One region of the Psychrobacillus sp. NPDC096426 genome, then DNA from elsewhere that is predicted to be linked to it. Evidence: riboswitches for the same ligand, from Rfam matches in the RefSeq annotation. Region 1 holds a riboswitch; the other holds the start of a gene.

Region 1 (8,101 bases):
TTGGCTGACAACCCGTTAATATAATTCCGATGATCAATAAAATTGATAGTAACCAACTTGTTTTTGTCTTCATGATTCTTCTCCTTTTTGTGTACGTAGTAATGTCACAATATTTTTGTTGTATTCTGGATGAATGATTCCTTTTTCAGTTATGATTGCTGTTATTAAACGGCCTGGTGTCACGTCAAAAGCAGGATTATATACTCTTGTATTAGGAGGGGCTACCTGCTTCCCAGCAACATGCGTTATTTCTTCCGCTGGACGTTCTTCTATTGGTATTGCTTTGCCGCTTTCAATCGTTAAATCGAACGTCGAAATAGGAGCTGCTACATAAAATGGAATTTGATATGCTGCGGCTAATAAAGCCAAGTTAAGCGTTCCAATTTTATTTGCAGTATCGCCATTTGTAGCTATTCGATCTGCTCCAACGATAATAGCTTCTATCCCTTTTGCACTGATTGTATGTGCAGCCATACCATCTGTAATTAGCGTGACATCTACTCCAGATTGTTGAAGCTCCCATACAGTAAGTCTTGAACCCTGAAACACTGGTCTAGTTTCGCAAGCAAATACTTGAAACTTTTTTCCTTGTTCCTTACCAAGATGGAAAGGTGCTAGGGCAGTTCCATATTTCGCTGTTGCAATGGTTCCGGCATTACAAATGGTCATAACCTTTGTATGATTTCCAAGCAATGATAAGGCAAATTCACCAATTTTACGGCAAGAAGCTTCGTCTTCCTTGTGTATGCTAATAGCCTCTTCTAACAACCGTCCCTTCGCTTCCTGTACAGTTAAAGTGAGCGGTTTAGAACCTTTCAGACGCTCTAAAGCCCAAGCTAAATTGACAGCTGTCGGCCTAGACCCTGCTAAATACAAAGCATCCTTAACTAATAACTGCTGAAATTCATCCAAAGAATTTGTGTTGTAATGTTGTGCAGCTGAGGCTAATCCATAAGCAGCTGTTATACCAATTGCTGGTGCTCCTCGTACTTTTAACGTAATGATTGCATCGTATACATCTTCCAATGTTTCAAGTGTTAAGTATTCCACTTCTAGTGGTAGTTTCTGCTGATTCAATATTTCAAGCTTCTGATTGTTCCATTTGATAGATAAGGGAATACTCATTTGTGCAGCTCCTCAAGTAATTCAATTACCGCTTGTATAGAATTAATTTCTCTTCGTTTCAATATAAACACTTCACCTAACAGTAAAGCTTGTTTTTTCGAAACCGTTCTTTTTTCACCGTCTTCAATACCGTCCAAATCTTTCACATGTGCCAAACCGATTGTACGGCGTATTAACTCACAACCAGCAAAACCGAGTGTATCTTGGAAAACTTTCTCCAGAACATACGCCTTAAATCCTTTCGTATCTTTATACGATTCCACTGCCTTCGTATCCCAAAGTTTTGAAAACTCCGCAGAAAACACATCCCATGTTTCTGCAATATGGTGGAGGATTACCTCCCGTTGTTCCCCATCTCTTGTAATCGTTTGAACTATTAAATTAGCTAAAAATAATCCAACATCAAAACCAACCGGACCATAAAAGGCAAATTCAGGATCAATCACTTTTGTTTCCGTTTCACTCGCAAAAATACTACCTGTATGCAAATCTCCGTGAAGTAATGCTTCCGCTTCTGTCAAAAAACTTTTCTTCAATTTTGCGACTTCTAGCTTTAAAGGTTCATTACTCCAAATTGCTGCTACTGCCTCTCGTAAAGAAGGCTCAAAATCATTTGTTTCATGGTCAAAAAATGGATCGGTAAAGATGAGATCTTCTGTAATTTTACACAGTTCCGGATTAGAAAACTCGGAAACTAGTTTCTTTTTTTCAAATGGATGTAATGCAAAATCAGATGTATGAAATAGAGTTTGTGCTAGATATTCCCCTATATGGGATGCTAACTTAGGATAGGCTTCTAGACGGATCAACCCTTCCCGTGCAATAGTCAAATGTGATAAATCTTCCATCACTGTAATCGCCAATTCCTCATCGACTGCATATACTTTGGGCACTAGTCCCACTGCAAATTCTCCATGTTTTTGAAGTGCTTTTGCTTCAATTAGTGCACGCTTTAACGTGAGAGGCCAGCTTTCACCAACTACTTTTGCATACGGCAAAGCTTGTTTTAAAATGATTCCCTTTCCACTTTCTAATTCTTTGATATGAAAAACATAATTTAGATTCCCATCACCGATTTCACGACATTCCAACTCCGCGTCTTTTGGAAAAAGCTCCAGCCTTTTTGCGTATAAAATTGCCTTTTCTTCTGTTAATGATTCATACTCTTTTTTCGTAACTACCGTCATTCTTCTCTACCTTCCTGTACAAAATAAAAAGCCTCTTTCCAAAGAAAGAGGCGTAGAATAAGAGACTTCTCGCCTCTTATCTTTCAGAAAGTTCCCTTTCTGATGGAATTAGCACCGTGCCTTACGAGATGTTCATCTCGGCGCAAAAAAAGCGCCCCGTCTCACAACGGAATTACAGTCGGTTGCTGGGCTTCATAGGGCCATTACCCTCAGCCTGCTCTTGATAAGAGTGCTATTATTTGTAACTTTATATTGTTGATTTGAATCCTAACATAATTCAAAAAGTTCCGTCAACATATTTTTTAAAATTTTATAAAAATCTAAAAACTGTATTGACATTTTTCTTATTGCGTGAAATAATCGTTAGTAATTTGACAATAATAATAATTTCAATTGAATAATATTTTCTTATTTAGAGCAGGTGGAGGGACGAGCCCAATGATACCCGGCAACCGATTCATACTTTGAACACGGTGCTAATTCTTGCAGTCGGTTGACTGAGAAATAAGAAGTTGTTAACTATTTAACCTCTTCTTATTTGAAGAGGTTTTTTTAATTTGATTTTTTTAAAAGGGGATTGAAATTATGAGTGGAGTAACTTCAGTATATCAATTGTACGGAAATCCTGGATCATTCGAAAAAAAAGCAGAGGGCATCGCTTTAGGATTGACGATTGGCTCATGGACCGACCTACCTTTACTGGAACAAGAACAATTAAAACAGCATAAAGGGAATGTTGTTTCCATTACGCAGTTTGAAAATATACACCACCCATCTAAGACTGATCAAGTGAAAGCAGAGATCAAAGTAGAGTATCCTAGTGCCAACTTTTCAGCAGATTTGCCTGCCATCTTAACAACTGTTTTTGGCAAATTATCATTAGACGGGGAAGTGAAACTATTAGACTTAGAATTTTCACCGGAGCTTTTAGCAAAGTTTCCTGGACCGAGATTTGGTATCGAACATATTCGAAACATACTAAATGTACATGAGCGACCACTAATCATGAGTATATTCAAAGGGGTTATTGGGCGAGATATCGATTATTTAGCAGAGCAACTTCAACATCAAGCGCTTGGAGGGGTAGATCTTGTAAAAGACGATGAGATACTTTTTGACAACCCATTAACTCCTTTTGAAAAGCGAATAACAACTGCCAAAGAAGTGTTACGGCAAGTTTATGAAGAAACTGGACATCGAACGCTTTATGCAGTGAATTTATCTGGACGAACGTCGAAGTTAAGAGAAAAAGCTAGAAGGGCAAAAGAACTTGGAGCAGATGCTTTGCTACTAAATGTTCATGCATACGGGCTAGACGTACTACAAGAGCTTGTTGAAGATGATGATATTCAATTACCACTTATGGCGCATCCTGCATATAGCGGGGCTTTCACTTCTTCTCCATTTTACGGGGTCGCAACTTCCCTTTTACTTGGCAAATTAACGCGCTACGCAGGAGCTGATTTTTCGTTATTTCCTTCTCCGTATGGAAGTGTTGCACTCGAGAAAAAAGTGGCACTTACTCTAGGCGAAGAGCTAACAAAAGCAAGTTCTGTAAAAAGAACTTTTCCAGTTCCTTCTGCAGGTATTCATCCAAGTTTAGTACCTCTTTTAATGCAAGATTATGGAATCGATAGCATCATTAATGCTGGGGGTGGGATACATGGACATCCTACTGGTGCGATTGGCGGTGGGCTTGCCTTCAGACAAGCCGTGGAAGCTGTCCTAGCTGAAATTCCGCTTTCAGAAGCGGCAAAGCAGCATGTTGAACTCAAATCAGCAATCGAATTATGGGGGTAAGCATAATGAAAAAACTAGTCATCTTTTGCGACTTTGATGGCACGATTACGACTCAAGATAATATTATCTCTATTATGAAGCAATTTGCTCCTCCCGAGTATTTGCAGATCAAAGAGAATATTCTGGGACAAAAGCAATCGATTCGTAAAGGTGTCACGGATATGTTCGCACTACTTCCTGTTTCACTGAAAGATCAAATTACAACTTTTTTGCTAGAACAAGCACAAATTCGCGAAGGTTTTGCTGAATTTGTTTCTTATACAAAACAAAACAAAATTTCGCTTTATATTGTGAGTGGCGGAATCGATTTTTTTGTGAATCCAATGCTTGAGCCGTTCGGACCGTTTTCCGATGTTTATTGTAACGAATCGGACTTTTCGGGGGATACGATACAGATTAATTTTCCACATGGATGCGATGAGCAATGTACAAACAAAGGCTGTGGCTGCTGTAAGCCATCTATTATTCGCAGGCTCCAAGACAGTGATGCATTAAGCGTTGTCATTGGAGATTCTATAACAGATCTAGAAGCTGCTAAATTAGCAGACATCGTCATTGCACGAGATTTCCTGATAGAAAAATGCGAAGAACTTCTTATTCCATATGAACCGTTTGAAAGTTTCCATGATGTCATAAACATAATAGATGCAAAATTAGGTGTAGAAATATGACAGCACTTCAAAACAAATGGGAAGAATTAGCTGACATTAAAGACGAACTAGCCGCAAGAGATTGGTTCATGGGGACTAGTGGGAATTTAGCGATAAAAGTGAGCAATCATCCACTACACTTTTTAGTGACAGCTAGTGGAAAAGATAAAAAGAAGCGGACAATGGAAGACTTCTTACTCGTAGACACTAATGGACTTCCAGTTGAAAAGACCGATTTAAAACCATCTGCAGAAACATTACTGCACTGTGCCATATACGACAAAACATCAGCTGGATGTAGTCTTCATGTACATACAGTGGCGAATAATGTTATTTCTGAAATATATGGTGATGAGGGAAAAATTGACTTTCAAGGTCAAGAGCTTATTAAAGCTTTTGGTTTATGGGAAGAGGATGCGTTGCTCTCTATCCCTATCATTCCAAATCACGCGCATATTCCAAGCCTGGCAGAAGAATTTTGTTACCATATACATGCTGATAAAGGAGCCGTACTAATACGAAACCACGGTATCACTGTTTGGGGAAAAGACGTTTTCGAAGCAAAGAAACTATTAGAAGCCTGTGAGTTTTTATTTCAGTATCAACTAGCACTACTTCAAATAACATCAAAATAAGAGAGGAAGATTGAAATGGCTATCATTAAAATTCAGGGAACAAATGAAACAATTGAAGCACAAAACGAGGTTGCAGCATTTTTAGAAGATCAAGAGGTTGTTTATGAACATTGGGATATTGAAAAGTTACCGGTACACCTTCGTGAAAAATTTGATCTAAGCGATGCAGAAAAAGTGGAAATTCTACAAGCTTTTCAAACGGAGATTGATGACATTTCAGAACGTCGTGGCTATCAAGCATCCGATATAATTTCGTTATCTGATTCTAATCCTAACTTAGATGAACTTTTGAAAAACTTTGAACGCAAGCATATTCACACAGACGACGAAGTGCGCTATATTGTAAGCGGCCATGGCGTGTTTATCATCCAAGGAAAAGATGAGCGTTTCTTTGAAGTACATTTAACACCTGGGGACCTGATTTCTGTTCCTGAAAATATTACGCATTACTTTACACTTTCGGAAGATCGTAAAGTAGTTGCAGTTCGAATCTTCGTCACAACAGAAGGCTGGGTACCAGTTTACCAAGACGAAGTTGCTCAAAGCTAAATCAAAAACTCCTAAATTGCCGTATAAAGCAATTTAGGAGTTTTTTATCAATTATTAAGTAAATAGCGGGTACTTTTATTTACAAATTCACTGGAAAGAGTATAATGTGAAGGTGACGTAAGTCTATATTACTCACTGTAAAATCTATTTTTGACTAAATGAATTCTAATAAAATAAAAGCAAACTTCACTTTGTTTGAGAAGATGGGGTGGTAAAACCTAATGACACAAGAACCAGAATTGACACTTGTCGAACATTTAACAGAACTACGAAAAAGGCTTATCATTGTAGCAACAACATTTATCCTTTCACTTGCATTAGGATTTTGGCTTGCTCCAAAGACATTAACTTTTATAAAAAAACAACCTACAGCCGCCCATGTTGAATGGAACGTGTTTGGTTATACAGATGGTCTTATGATTTATGTTAAATGTGCTCTAATTTTAGCTATTTTAATCACTTTACCCATTGCAATGTATCAAATCTGGTTATTCGTAAAACCAGGTTTATTGGAGAAAGAAGCACAAGGAACAATTTTCTTTATACCCGTTTCGTTCTTTTTGTTTTTAGCAGGGATAAGTTTTAGTTATTTTATTCTTTTTCCTCTTATGTTGAACTTTATGTCTAGTATCAACGATTCTATAGGAGCTTTAGAAACTTATGGAATGCAACAATACTTTACATTTATGTTTAACTTAATTATTCCTGTAGGCATTGTTTTTGAATTGCCAGTTATTATTTTATTCCTAACAAAGTTGGGTATAATAACACCAGATCGATTGAGAAAAATGAGAAAGGTTTCATACTTTATACTAGTAGTAGTGGGAGTTTCTATCACACCACCAGACTTTATCTCTGATTTTATCATCGTTGTTCCATTACTATTACTTTTTGAAATAAGTATTCTTGTTTCTAGCTGGTCGTATAAAAAACAACTAGCAAAAAGAGCACTTGAGGAAGAAAAATTAGCAAAATAACCTATTATTCGAGGAGGAACATCCCATGCCAAATATCGGTGTACCAGGGTTAATCATCATTTTAGTTATTGCTTTAATCGTTTTCGGACCTTCTAAACTACCTCAATTAGGTAAAGCGGTAGGACAAACGTTAAAAGAATTCAAAAACTCTACAAAAGATATCGTGGATGAAGTAGCAGAAGAATTTAAGTTAGACGACAAAGAAACAGATACTAAAAAGAAAAACTAATACGAAAAGCCAGCTATCCTTTGGAATAGCTGGCTTTTATGATTTTTAAAAATTTTTAAAGAATAAGCGAATAACATCTGCGCCGCCTAAGAGTGTACCTAAAGATCCAACTAAATTAGTTAGAACGACTACTAATAAAATACGTGTAACTTTATTACGCCAAAAACCTTTTATCGTAAATACATCTTCCGAAAGAGTTTCAAAGTCCCCTATATTAGGACGACGAATATATGCTTGCACAATCCCTGATACCCAACCAGATGCTATTAGAGGATGTAATGTAGTAATTGGTGCTGCCACAAAAGCAGATAGTATAGCAAGCGGATGTGCCAAAGCAATAGCCGCTCCGATAGCTGCCGTAGTACCAGTCCACAGTATCCAACTTAAAGCTTGATCTAACCCAGCAGTAGGGTTGGCTAAAAAGGTGTAAACAACAATTGCGATAAGAAGGACCGGTATTGCCCATCCTATAATCTTAGGCACAATTGATTTGGGAGGTATCTCGACCAACGCTTCTAGGTCATGTTCTTTGTGTATTTCTTTCGTGATACCCGGGACATGAGCAGCCCCTAATATAGCAACTATCTTATTTCCTGGAGCATCTTTTATTTTTTGAGCTAGATATTGATCTCGTTCATCAATTAAAGGAGTCTTTAACTTAGGGAAAGATTCCGTAAATTCAGCAAGAACGGCATTTAACGTATCTTGCGTTTTCATTTTTTCTAGTTCTTCTTCTGAGATTGTTTCCTTGCTAAAAATACTAAAGATTACTCCGTTAAGTAGTTGTGCTTTCCCCATAAATCCAAGGTTATGCCAAATCCGAGAAAAGGTGATTTGAATATTGCGGTCTGCAAGCACTAGCTCTGCTCCCGTTTCTTTAGCAGATTCAATCCCTTGAATCATTTCTTGCCCAGGTTTTATCTCAAATTGCTTTGCTAAACGATTTTGG
Region 2 (8,101 bases), on a different contig from region 1:
TTCGAATTACATGAGAACGATCCGTATAATGGTCGAATACTCCTTCTAGAGAAAAGACGATATTATATCCGAAAACTCCTTCTGGCGCTACTGGAATTCCACCAACATATAGATGAATTCCTTCCACCTCATCCAGTTTACTTGCTCCGTAACCAGTGAGAATATTAATCATACCAGGGGCTACTCCTAGATCTGGGATAAGAGTAATTCCTTTTTCTCGCGCTGCTGTATCAAGCGCAAGCACTGCATCCGTTGCCCCACCTATATGTCCACCTAAATCGATGGAATGTACACCAACCTCTACTGCAAGCCTTGCTATTTTTTCATTAAACGTATAAAAGAGGGCATTGATGACAACATCGGCCTTTTTCATAATTTGTCGTATATTATCATCGTCATTTGCATCTAATCTGCATACTTCAATCTTAGCGTTTTGAAGTTTTTCTCGAAACATATTAGCTTGTCCCACATCTAAATCACATAATAATACTTTTTCCACATTGGGGCTTTTCACTAAATCACGTGCTGCTTCTTTCCCCATTAAACCTGCTCCCAATACAGCAACCTTCATATTGTTCTCCCCTTTTTATGAACTTGTTCTTTTTGCACAAGAAGCATGATTTCTTACTCCCTCTTTACATCCTTATGCACAATCACTCGACTACATTCCGCACACTGTCGCTCCATTGCTCCAAATGTTTTCCATAAAAAATGCTTATACCTACTACATTCTATAGTCACTATTAAACTCCTTCAAATAATTTCTGAAAAATGAAAACTTTAATATCGAAACTTTTAACTCTCTTTTTCGTATACTTAAATAGTTATTACTAAGGAGGAGATTGAACATGAATAATCATGAAATTGACTACAAATTATATGGAGATGACATGCAATTTGTAGAAATCGAATTAGATCCACAAGAAACAGTAGTTGCTGAAGCAGGTAGCTTAATGATGATGGAAGATAATATTTCGATGGAAACTATTTTTGGTGATGGTTCAAGTTCTTTAAGTGGTGCCGGACTCATGGGAAAATTAATGGGTGCAGGCAAACGAATGCTAACGGGGGAAAGTTTATTCATGACTACGTTTACGAACGTTGGTAGCGGGAAAAGACATGTTTATTTTGCTTCACCGTATCCTGGAAAAGTTATTCCGATGGATTTGAGCCAATACAACGGCAAAATTATTTGTCAAAAAGATGCATTTTTAGCTGCAGCGAAAGGGGTTTCCGTTGGCATCGAATTTCAACGCAAGCTAGGAACTGGATTCTTTGGTGGAGAAGGATTCATCATGCAAAAACTGGAAGGTGACGGCCTCGCTTTTATTCACGCGGGCGGAACTATTCATCATAAAAGCTTGCAAGTGGGGGAAACGCTACGCGTAGATACAGGATGTTTAGTAGCGATGACATCTGATGTGGATTACAATATTGAAATGGTAAAAGGAGTAAAAACAGCATTGTTTGGTGGAGAAGGTTTGTTTTTTGCAACACTTCACGGACCAGGTACAGTTTGGATTCAATCGTTACCATTTAGCCGTTTAGCAAGCCGCGTGTTTGCTGCTGCACCTCAAACACCAGGCGGTGGCTCCAAAGGAGAAGGTAGTATCGCAGGTGGAATTTTTGATCTGTTAGGCGGGAAATAATGTGAGACGAAAGGTATAAGTTCGATTGCTTGTACCTTTTGTTATGTTCGTAGATGTGTTTTGGGAATAGAGGGTCTTTTTTATTGGCCAAAAAAAGCTATTATTCTATGATTTTCGTCCAAATTGTTTATTACTTATAGCCCCTCCCTTCATATACTAGTAAAAAGAACAATCATGTCGATTTTTAGTACTTTATTGTTCTTTCCATTAGTAAAGGAGGTGTTTGTGATGAAAGCTTCTTTAGGTAGTTGGATCGGCTGGGTGGGAATTGTATTAGCAATCGTTGGGTTCTTCTATTACCCACTATGGTTTGGCGGTGCTGCGGTAATTTTAGGCTTACTCGGCTTAACATTCCCTCAAAAATTCTTAGCTTGGTCTTCCATTGTGCTTGGAGCAATTGCATTCTTTCTTCCAATGTTGATGTAACTAAATTCTACATTTACGGCATGTCCGGAGTACTTTCCGCACATGCCTATTTTTTAATATTAAAACAAGTAATGTGCGACAATTTTAACAAATGATTTTTCAATGTTTAACAACGCTCTTTCATCAAAGTCAAACTTTGGATGATGATGTGGATACTGCGTATTTTGGTCTTCATTTTGAGAGCCTACTTTGAAATAAGTACCTGGCTTTTCCAATAAGAAATAGGAAAAATCTTCTGCACCCATAGATGCGTCCATATCAATCACGTTTTCTTCACTAAACACGTCCGACAACAAATTTTGGACGAGCGCGCTTTCCTCAAGATGATTGTATAGTGCAGGATAACCGTGAAGATAGTCGATTTCAAAATGAGCATGGAATCCTTTTGTAATTCCCTCTACAATCGAATAAATCTCCTCTTTTACTTGTTTTCGTACTGATTCACTAAATGTACGGACAGTTCCCTCCAATTTAGCCGTATCAGCAATAATATTAAAAGCACTCCCTGCATGGAATACACCGATTGTAACTACGGCAGATTCTAATGGATCAATTCTACGGCTTACTATTTTTTGAAGCGAATTGACGATTTCACTTCCAATGACTATAGAATCGACTGAGTCTTGAGGTCTTGCTCCGTGTCCACCAATTCCTTGGATCTTAACCTCAAACTTGTCTACTGCCGCCATTTTATATCCCGCCCCAACAGAAGCTTTTCCAATGGGGACTTTTGAATCGAGATGTGCAGCAAAAACATAATCGACACCATCTAGCACGTTTTCTTCGATCATGAACTTTGCCCCACCTGGAGGCTGTTCTTCAGCCGGTTGAAAGATGAATATGATTTTACCTTTAATTTTTTCTCGATATTTACTTAACGTTTGTGCTGTTGCAAGAAGAGCTGTTGTATGCCCATCATGACCACAAGCATGCATTACACCAGGATTAAGCGATTTATAAGGCACGTTTTTCTCATCTTCAATAGGTAACGCGTCAAAATCTGCTCTTAAAGCAATCGTTTTTCCAGCTTGTGCACCGGTCAAAATTCCGATTAGACCATGTCCACCAATGTTCTTCTTCACTACTAATCCAAAGTCTTCTAATTTGTCTGCAATATATTTAGCTGTTTCCGTTTCTTCAAAAGATAACTCAGGATGTTGGTGTAAATATCTTCTCCAACTAACAATTTCGTCAAAACTATTGTCTATTTCAGTGAAAATAGACTGTAGATCCGTTTCTTGTGTAACCGATTCCATTTTCTTTCCTCCATTCTTCATTTTAAATTCATACTAAACATATTGGATTATATACTTATCTGAATTACTTTTCAACAGACAAAAGTTTTACAAAAATGATGTTGTATAAATATTCAACTCATGATACCATTACTTCAATAAAACTTTTAGAAAATTTCATATTTTATTTCTTATCCAGAGAGACGGAGGGATTGGCCCGAAGATGTCTCAGCAACCAGCCACATGTAGGTATGGTGCTAACTCCAATAGACAGCAATTGTCTAGAAGATAAGAAGACTAACTTCAATTTTTTTGAGGATTCTCTTCTTATAGGGAATCCTCTTTTTATTTTAATTTATTGGTAGAGGATGATTATTAATGACAAAAAAGTGTTTAGAAACCGAATTAGTGCAATTAGGAAATCATAGTGATCCGCGGACAGGTGCCGTCAATCCCCCTATTCATTTATCAACAGCTTATAAACATGCAGGGGTTGGTCAATCCACCGGTTACGACTACACGCGTACAAAAAATCCAACGCGCACAATTTTAGAAGAAGGAATTGCGAAGTTAGAAGGAGGGGATGCTGGTTTTGCCTGTAGTTCTGGTATGGCCGCAATCCAGTTAATATTGTCTCTTTTCCGATCTGGGGATGAAATCATTGCGCCTGAAGATCTTTACGGTGGGACATATCGTTTGTTCAATCAATACGCAGATTCCTACAATATTCGTACTTCTTATGCCACGTTTGAATCCGTAGAGGAAGTAGAAGCATTAATAACGGAAAACACAAAAGCACTTTTCATCGAAACACCTACTAATCCACTCATGCAAGAAATTGACATTGCACAATACAGTGATTTAGCAAAAAAATATCAATTACTACTGATCGTGGATAACACGTTCTTAACTCCTTACTTACAAAGGCCAATTGAGCTAGGGGCAGATATTGTGATGCATAGTGGCACTAAATATATTGGTGGGCATAATGATGTCCTTGCTGGTCTCGTTGTAACTAAAGGGAAAACACTTAGCGAAAAATTGATTATTAATCATAATGCTGCAGGAGCAGTTCTCTCCCCTTTCGATTCTTGGTTATTAATTCGGGGACTAAAAACGCTACACTTGCGCATGAAACAACATGATGCGAATGCGAAGAAAATCGTGGAGTTTTTACAAAATGAAACTGCTGTAAAAGAAGTATTTTACCCTGGAATTGGGGGTATGCTTTCTTTCCGCTTACACAAAAGCGAATGGGTTGGACCATTTTTAGAAAACCTTCAATTAATCGTTTTTGCGGAGAGTTTAGGTGGCGTTGAAAGCTTCATCACGTACCCTACTACACAAACCCATGCGGAAATTCCAGAAGAAGAGCGGATTGCAAGAGGTGTGGATAATAGTTTGTTACGCTTTTCTGTTGGTGTAGAAGAAGCAGAAGATTTAATTGCGGATTTGAAACAAGTTTTTGCGAAATTAGAAAGGGATGTGATTCACTCATGAGTAACGTGAACGAAAGCTTGGAAACTAGCTTAATCACAGCCTCCACACGTGGAAATTACGAACAAAAAACAGGCGCAGTCAACGTACCAATCTATTTATCTTCTACATTCCACCAAGAAAGTTTTGATAGTTTTGGACCATATGACTATAGTAGATCCGGCAACCCGACTAGAGATGCCTTAGAAAAAACGATCGCTGAGCTAGAAGGTGGCACAAGAGGCTTTGCTTTTGCTTCTGGTATTGCGGCAATATCCTCTGCTCTAATGTTACTTTCTTCAGGAGACCATCTTGTTGTAACAGAGGAAGTTTACGGTGGGACATATCGTTTCATAACAGAAGTTTTACCGAGATTCGGAATTGACCATTCGTTTGCAGATTTTACAAATGTAGAGGCAATAGAAAAAGCCATTCGACCGAATACTAAAGTCATTTTTATCGAGACCCCTGCAAACCCACGATTGGGAATTACAGATATCGAAGCAGTTGTCGCACTTGCAAAAGCAAATGAGTGTTTGACTTTGCTAGATAATACATTTATGACTCCCCTTTATCAACGTCCGATTGATCTTGGCGTGGACATTGTGTTACATAGTGCTACGAAGTTTTTATCTGGCCATAGCGATATCATTGCAGGGCTTGCTGTTACGAAAGATGCAGAACTTGGAAATCGACTAGGATTTATCCAAAACTCTTTCGGTGCCATTTTAGGTGCACAAGATTCTTTTACATTAATTCAAGGCATTAAAACACTAGGTGCGCGCTTGAACCAATCTACGGAATCAGCACAAAAACTTGCGACGTATCTAACTAGTCATCCTTTAGTAGAGGAAGTGTTGTACCCTGGCTTATCCACACATCCTGGATACGAGATTCATGCTAGTCAATCGAAAAGTCCAGGAGCAGTTTTATCTTTACGTCTTCCAAACAGAGAGACAGCGAAAGCTTTTGTAGAAAGCATCCAAATTCCGGTTTTTGCAGTAAGTCTAGGAGGGGTCGAATCGATTCTTTCCTACCCTGCTACTATGTCTCATGCTGCAATACCGAAAGAAGAACGTGAAAAAAGAGGAATTACAGATGGTCTTCTAAGGTTCTCTGTTGGTCTAGAGCATGTAGATGATCTAATCGCAGACTTCGACCAAGCACTTAAAGTAGCATCTAAAATCAAACAGAAAGTTGGAATTTAACATGACAAAACAATTAGTTCAAAAAGCGCCATTTCGAGCAGATCAAGTAGGAAGTTTTTTACGTCCAGCACGATTAAAAAAAGCACGTGCACAATTTGAAAATAATGAAATCACTGCAGATCAACTAAAACAAATTGAAGACGAAGAAATTACGAAGCTTGTTGCTAAACAAAAAGAAGCTGGTCTACAATCAGTAACCGATGGGGAATTCCGTCGTAAATGGTGGCATTTTGACTTTCTCGGCGGCTTAGACGGTGTCGAATTTTATGAAACAGACAAAGGACTTTCGTTTAAAGGTGTCCAAACTAGAGCACATGGCATTAAAGTAACTGGAAAAATAGGATTCAGTACGCACTACATGACTGATCACTTCAAGTTTTTGCAAAGTGTGGCTGGTGACGCTGTTGCTAAATTCACAATACCAAGTCCGAATATGCTTTTCTACAGAGCAACGATTGAAGATGGAGTTTACGGTAGCGATGAGGAATTATTTAATGATTTAATCACTGCTTACCAAGGGTTTATTCAAGCACTGTATGATGAAGGCTGTCGCTATCTTCAAATTGATGATACATCATGGGCAACTTCTTTCTCGGAAGAAGGAATTGTTGGACTGAAAGAAAGAGGATTGAATGTAGAGGAAGCGTTAAAACTGTCTGCACGTGCGATTAATGAATCGATTGCGAAAAGACCGAATGATATGCTTGTCACGATGCATATTTGTCGTGGGAATTTCCGTTCTACTTATATTACAAGCGGAAGCTATGAACTTGTTTCGAAAACTATTTTTGGCGGGTTAGATGTAGATGGTTTATTTCTAGAGTTTGATGATGAACGCTCTGGAGACTTTGAACCGCTTCGTCACATTAGCCGTCCTGATTTATATATCGTCTTAGGATTGATCACTTCGAAGCATGGGCTACTTGAAAACGCAGATGAAGTGAAAGCAAGAATTGAAGAAGCTACTAAGTATGCTCCACTTGAGCAACTTTGCTTAAGTCCACAATGTGGTTTTTCTTCGACGGAGGAAGGAAATATTTTAACAGAAGATGAACAATGGGAAAAAGTTCGCCATGTAGTGAAAATTGCTGAGAATGTTTGGAATTAACCTCCTAAAATTAGCAAAGAGCTACTGTACTGGATAATAAGGCAGCCAATTCCATAGTAAGTGCAACTAAAAACCCAAGCAGAATAATGGGCTATTTTCTGCTTGGGTTTTATTAGTAAATCAATTATTAATTTGCTTTGCTTGAACGACTAGTCTAAACTGATTGGATCGTTCTGGATAACATGTAACCAAGGATAGAAGCGAAATGCCTTTTTGGCTTTTTAATATATCCACATCTTCTGGCTTTACAACCACTATATCAAATATTTCATATTGGAGAGTTCCCGATATTGTATCCATTTCAAATTGATCACCTATTTGTAGCTCGTCCAACCGATTGAAAAACTGTCCAAATATATGGGATTGATGGCCTGCAATCGCAGTAGTTCCATTTACGGTTCCCGGTTCATCTAGTCCGTCAATAGTTCCCAATGCTTTATTCAATTTTTCTGGTGCTGCTCCTCTCACAACAGGTGCTTTTAAATCAATAGAATCGATATTCAAAATGCCCGCCACTTCATTTGATCCTTCTATCGCTTTACTAGTAGCAGCCTCTGTTTTTATGCCAGCAAAGGATTGAATCAATTGTTCTTGGTGCTGTTTGTTTTTCAACATTCCGTGCCCAACAACGATTAACATGGAAATAGCTACTAAAATCAGCATATTTCCAATGAGCTTTTTCATAATAGTATGCCTCCTTTATGCGAATTTACGTAGTGTGAATCCACTTGCTAAAAGACAAGCAGCTACTAAAATTAGCAACATACCATCGAAAAATCCACCCGTTTTTGGTAGCATGGAAGTTCCTTGCATTCTGTTTCCATTAGATGAAACATCATTCAGATTACCAAATATACTATCATCGTCTTTATTCTCCTCATTATTTAAAGCATTTCCATTTTGGTTATCGTCTACAATCACTTCTGTGTTTTTATTTGTCTCATCGCTCATGTTCTCGCTTCCACTTGCATCAGCGTAAACGTCCTCTCCTCCTTCATT

What was found. Region 1 has a riboswitch for S-adenosylmethionine ahead of mtnK (S-methyl-5-thioribose kinase). Riboswitches for the same ligand answer to the same signal wherever they lie in the genome.
Region 2: it holds a riboswitch for S-adenosylmethionine, as region 1 does, so the genes downstream of both, ACIQYS_RS14975 (methionine biosynthesis PLP-dependent protein) here and mtnK (S-methyl-5-thioribose kinase) in region 1, are expected to answer to the same signal.

The regions. Positions count from the first base shown of each region.
Region 1 covers NZ_JBIWEX010000006.1:78,882-86,982, reverse strand. The annotation lists gene ACIQYS_RS06900 (sugar ABC transporter substrate-binding protein) at 1-73, opposite strand, end outside; gene mtnA (S-methyl-5-thioribose-1-phosphate isomerase) at 70-1,125, opposite strand; gene mtnK (S-methyl-5-thioribose kinase) at 1,122-2,312, opposite strand; SAM riboswitch class I at 2,386-2,542, opposite strand; SAM riboswitch class I at 2,718-2,823, shown strand; gene ACIQYS_RS06885 (2,3-diketo-5-methylthiopentyl-1-phosphate enolase) at 2,898-4,112, shown strand; gene ACIQYS_RS06880 (2-hydroxy-3-keto-5-methylthiopentenyl-1-phosphate phosphatase) at 4,118-4,783, shown strand; gene ACIQYS_RS06875 (methylthioribulose 1-phosphate dehydratase) at 4,780-5,397, shown strand; gene ACIQYS_RS06870 (1,2-dihydroxy-3-keto-5-methylthiopentene dioxygenase) at 5,413-5,946, shown strand; gene tatC (twin-arginine translocase subunit TatC) at 6,168-6,923, shown strand; gene tatA (twin-arginine translocase TatA/TatE family subunit) at 6,949-7,152, shown strand; gene ACIQYS_RS06855 (TraB/GumN family protein) at 7,198-8,101, opposite strand, start outside.
Region 2 covers NZ_JBIWEX010000018.1:5,604-13,704, reverse strand. The annotation lists gene ACIQYS_RS14995 (saccharopine dehydrogenase family protein) at 1-571, opposite strand, end outside; gene ACIQYS_RS14990 (TIGR00266 family protein) at 849-1,649, shown strand; gene ACIQYS_RS14985 (hypothetical protein) at 1,878-2,075, shown strand; gene ACIQYS_RS14980 (M20 metallopeptidase family protein) at 2,135-3,331, opposite strand; SAM riboswitch class I at 3,499-3,605, shown strand; gene ACIQYS_RS14975 (methionine biosynthesis PLP-dependent protein) at 3,689-4,810, shown strand; gene metC (cystathionine beta-lyase) at 4,807-5,994, shown strand; gene ACIQYS_RS14965 (5-methyltetrahydropteroyltriglutamate--homocysteine S-methyltransferase) at 5,996-7,102, shown strand; gene ACIQYS_RS14960 (class D sortase) at 7,223-7,786, opposite strand; gene ACIQYS_RS14955 (hypothetical protein) at 7,802-8,101, opposite strand, start outside.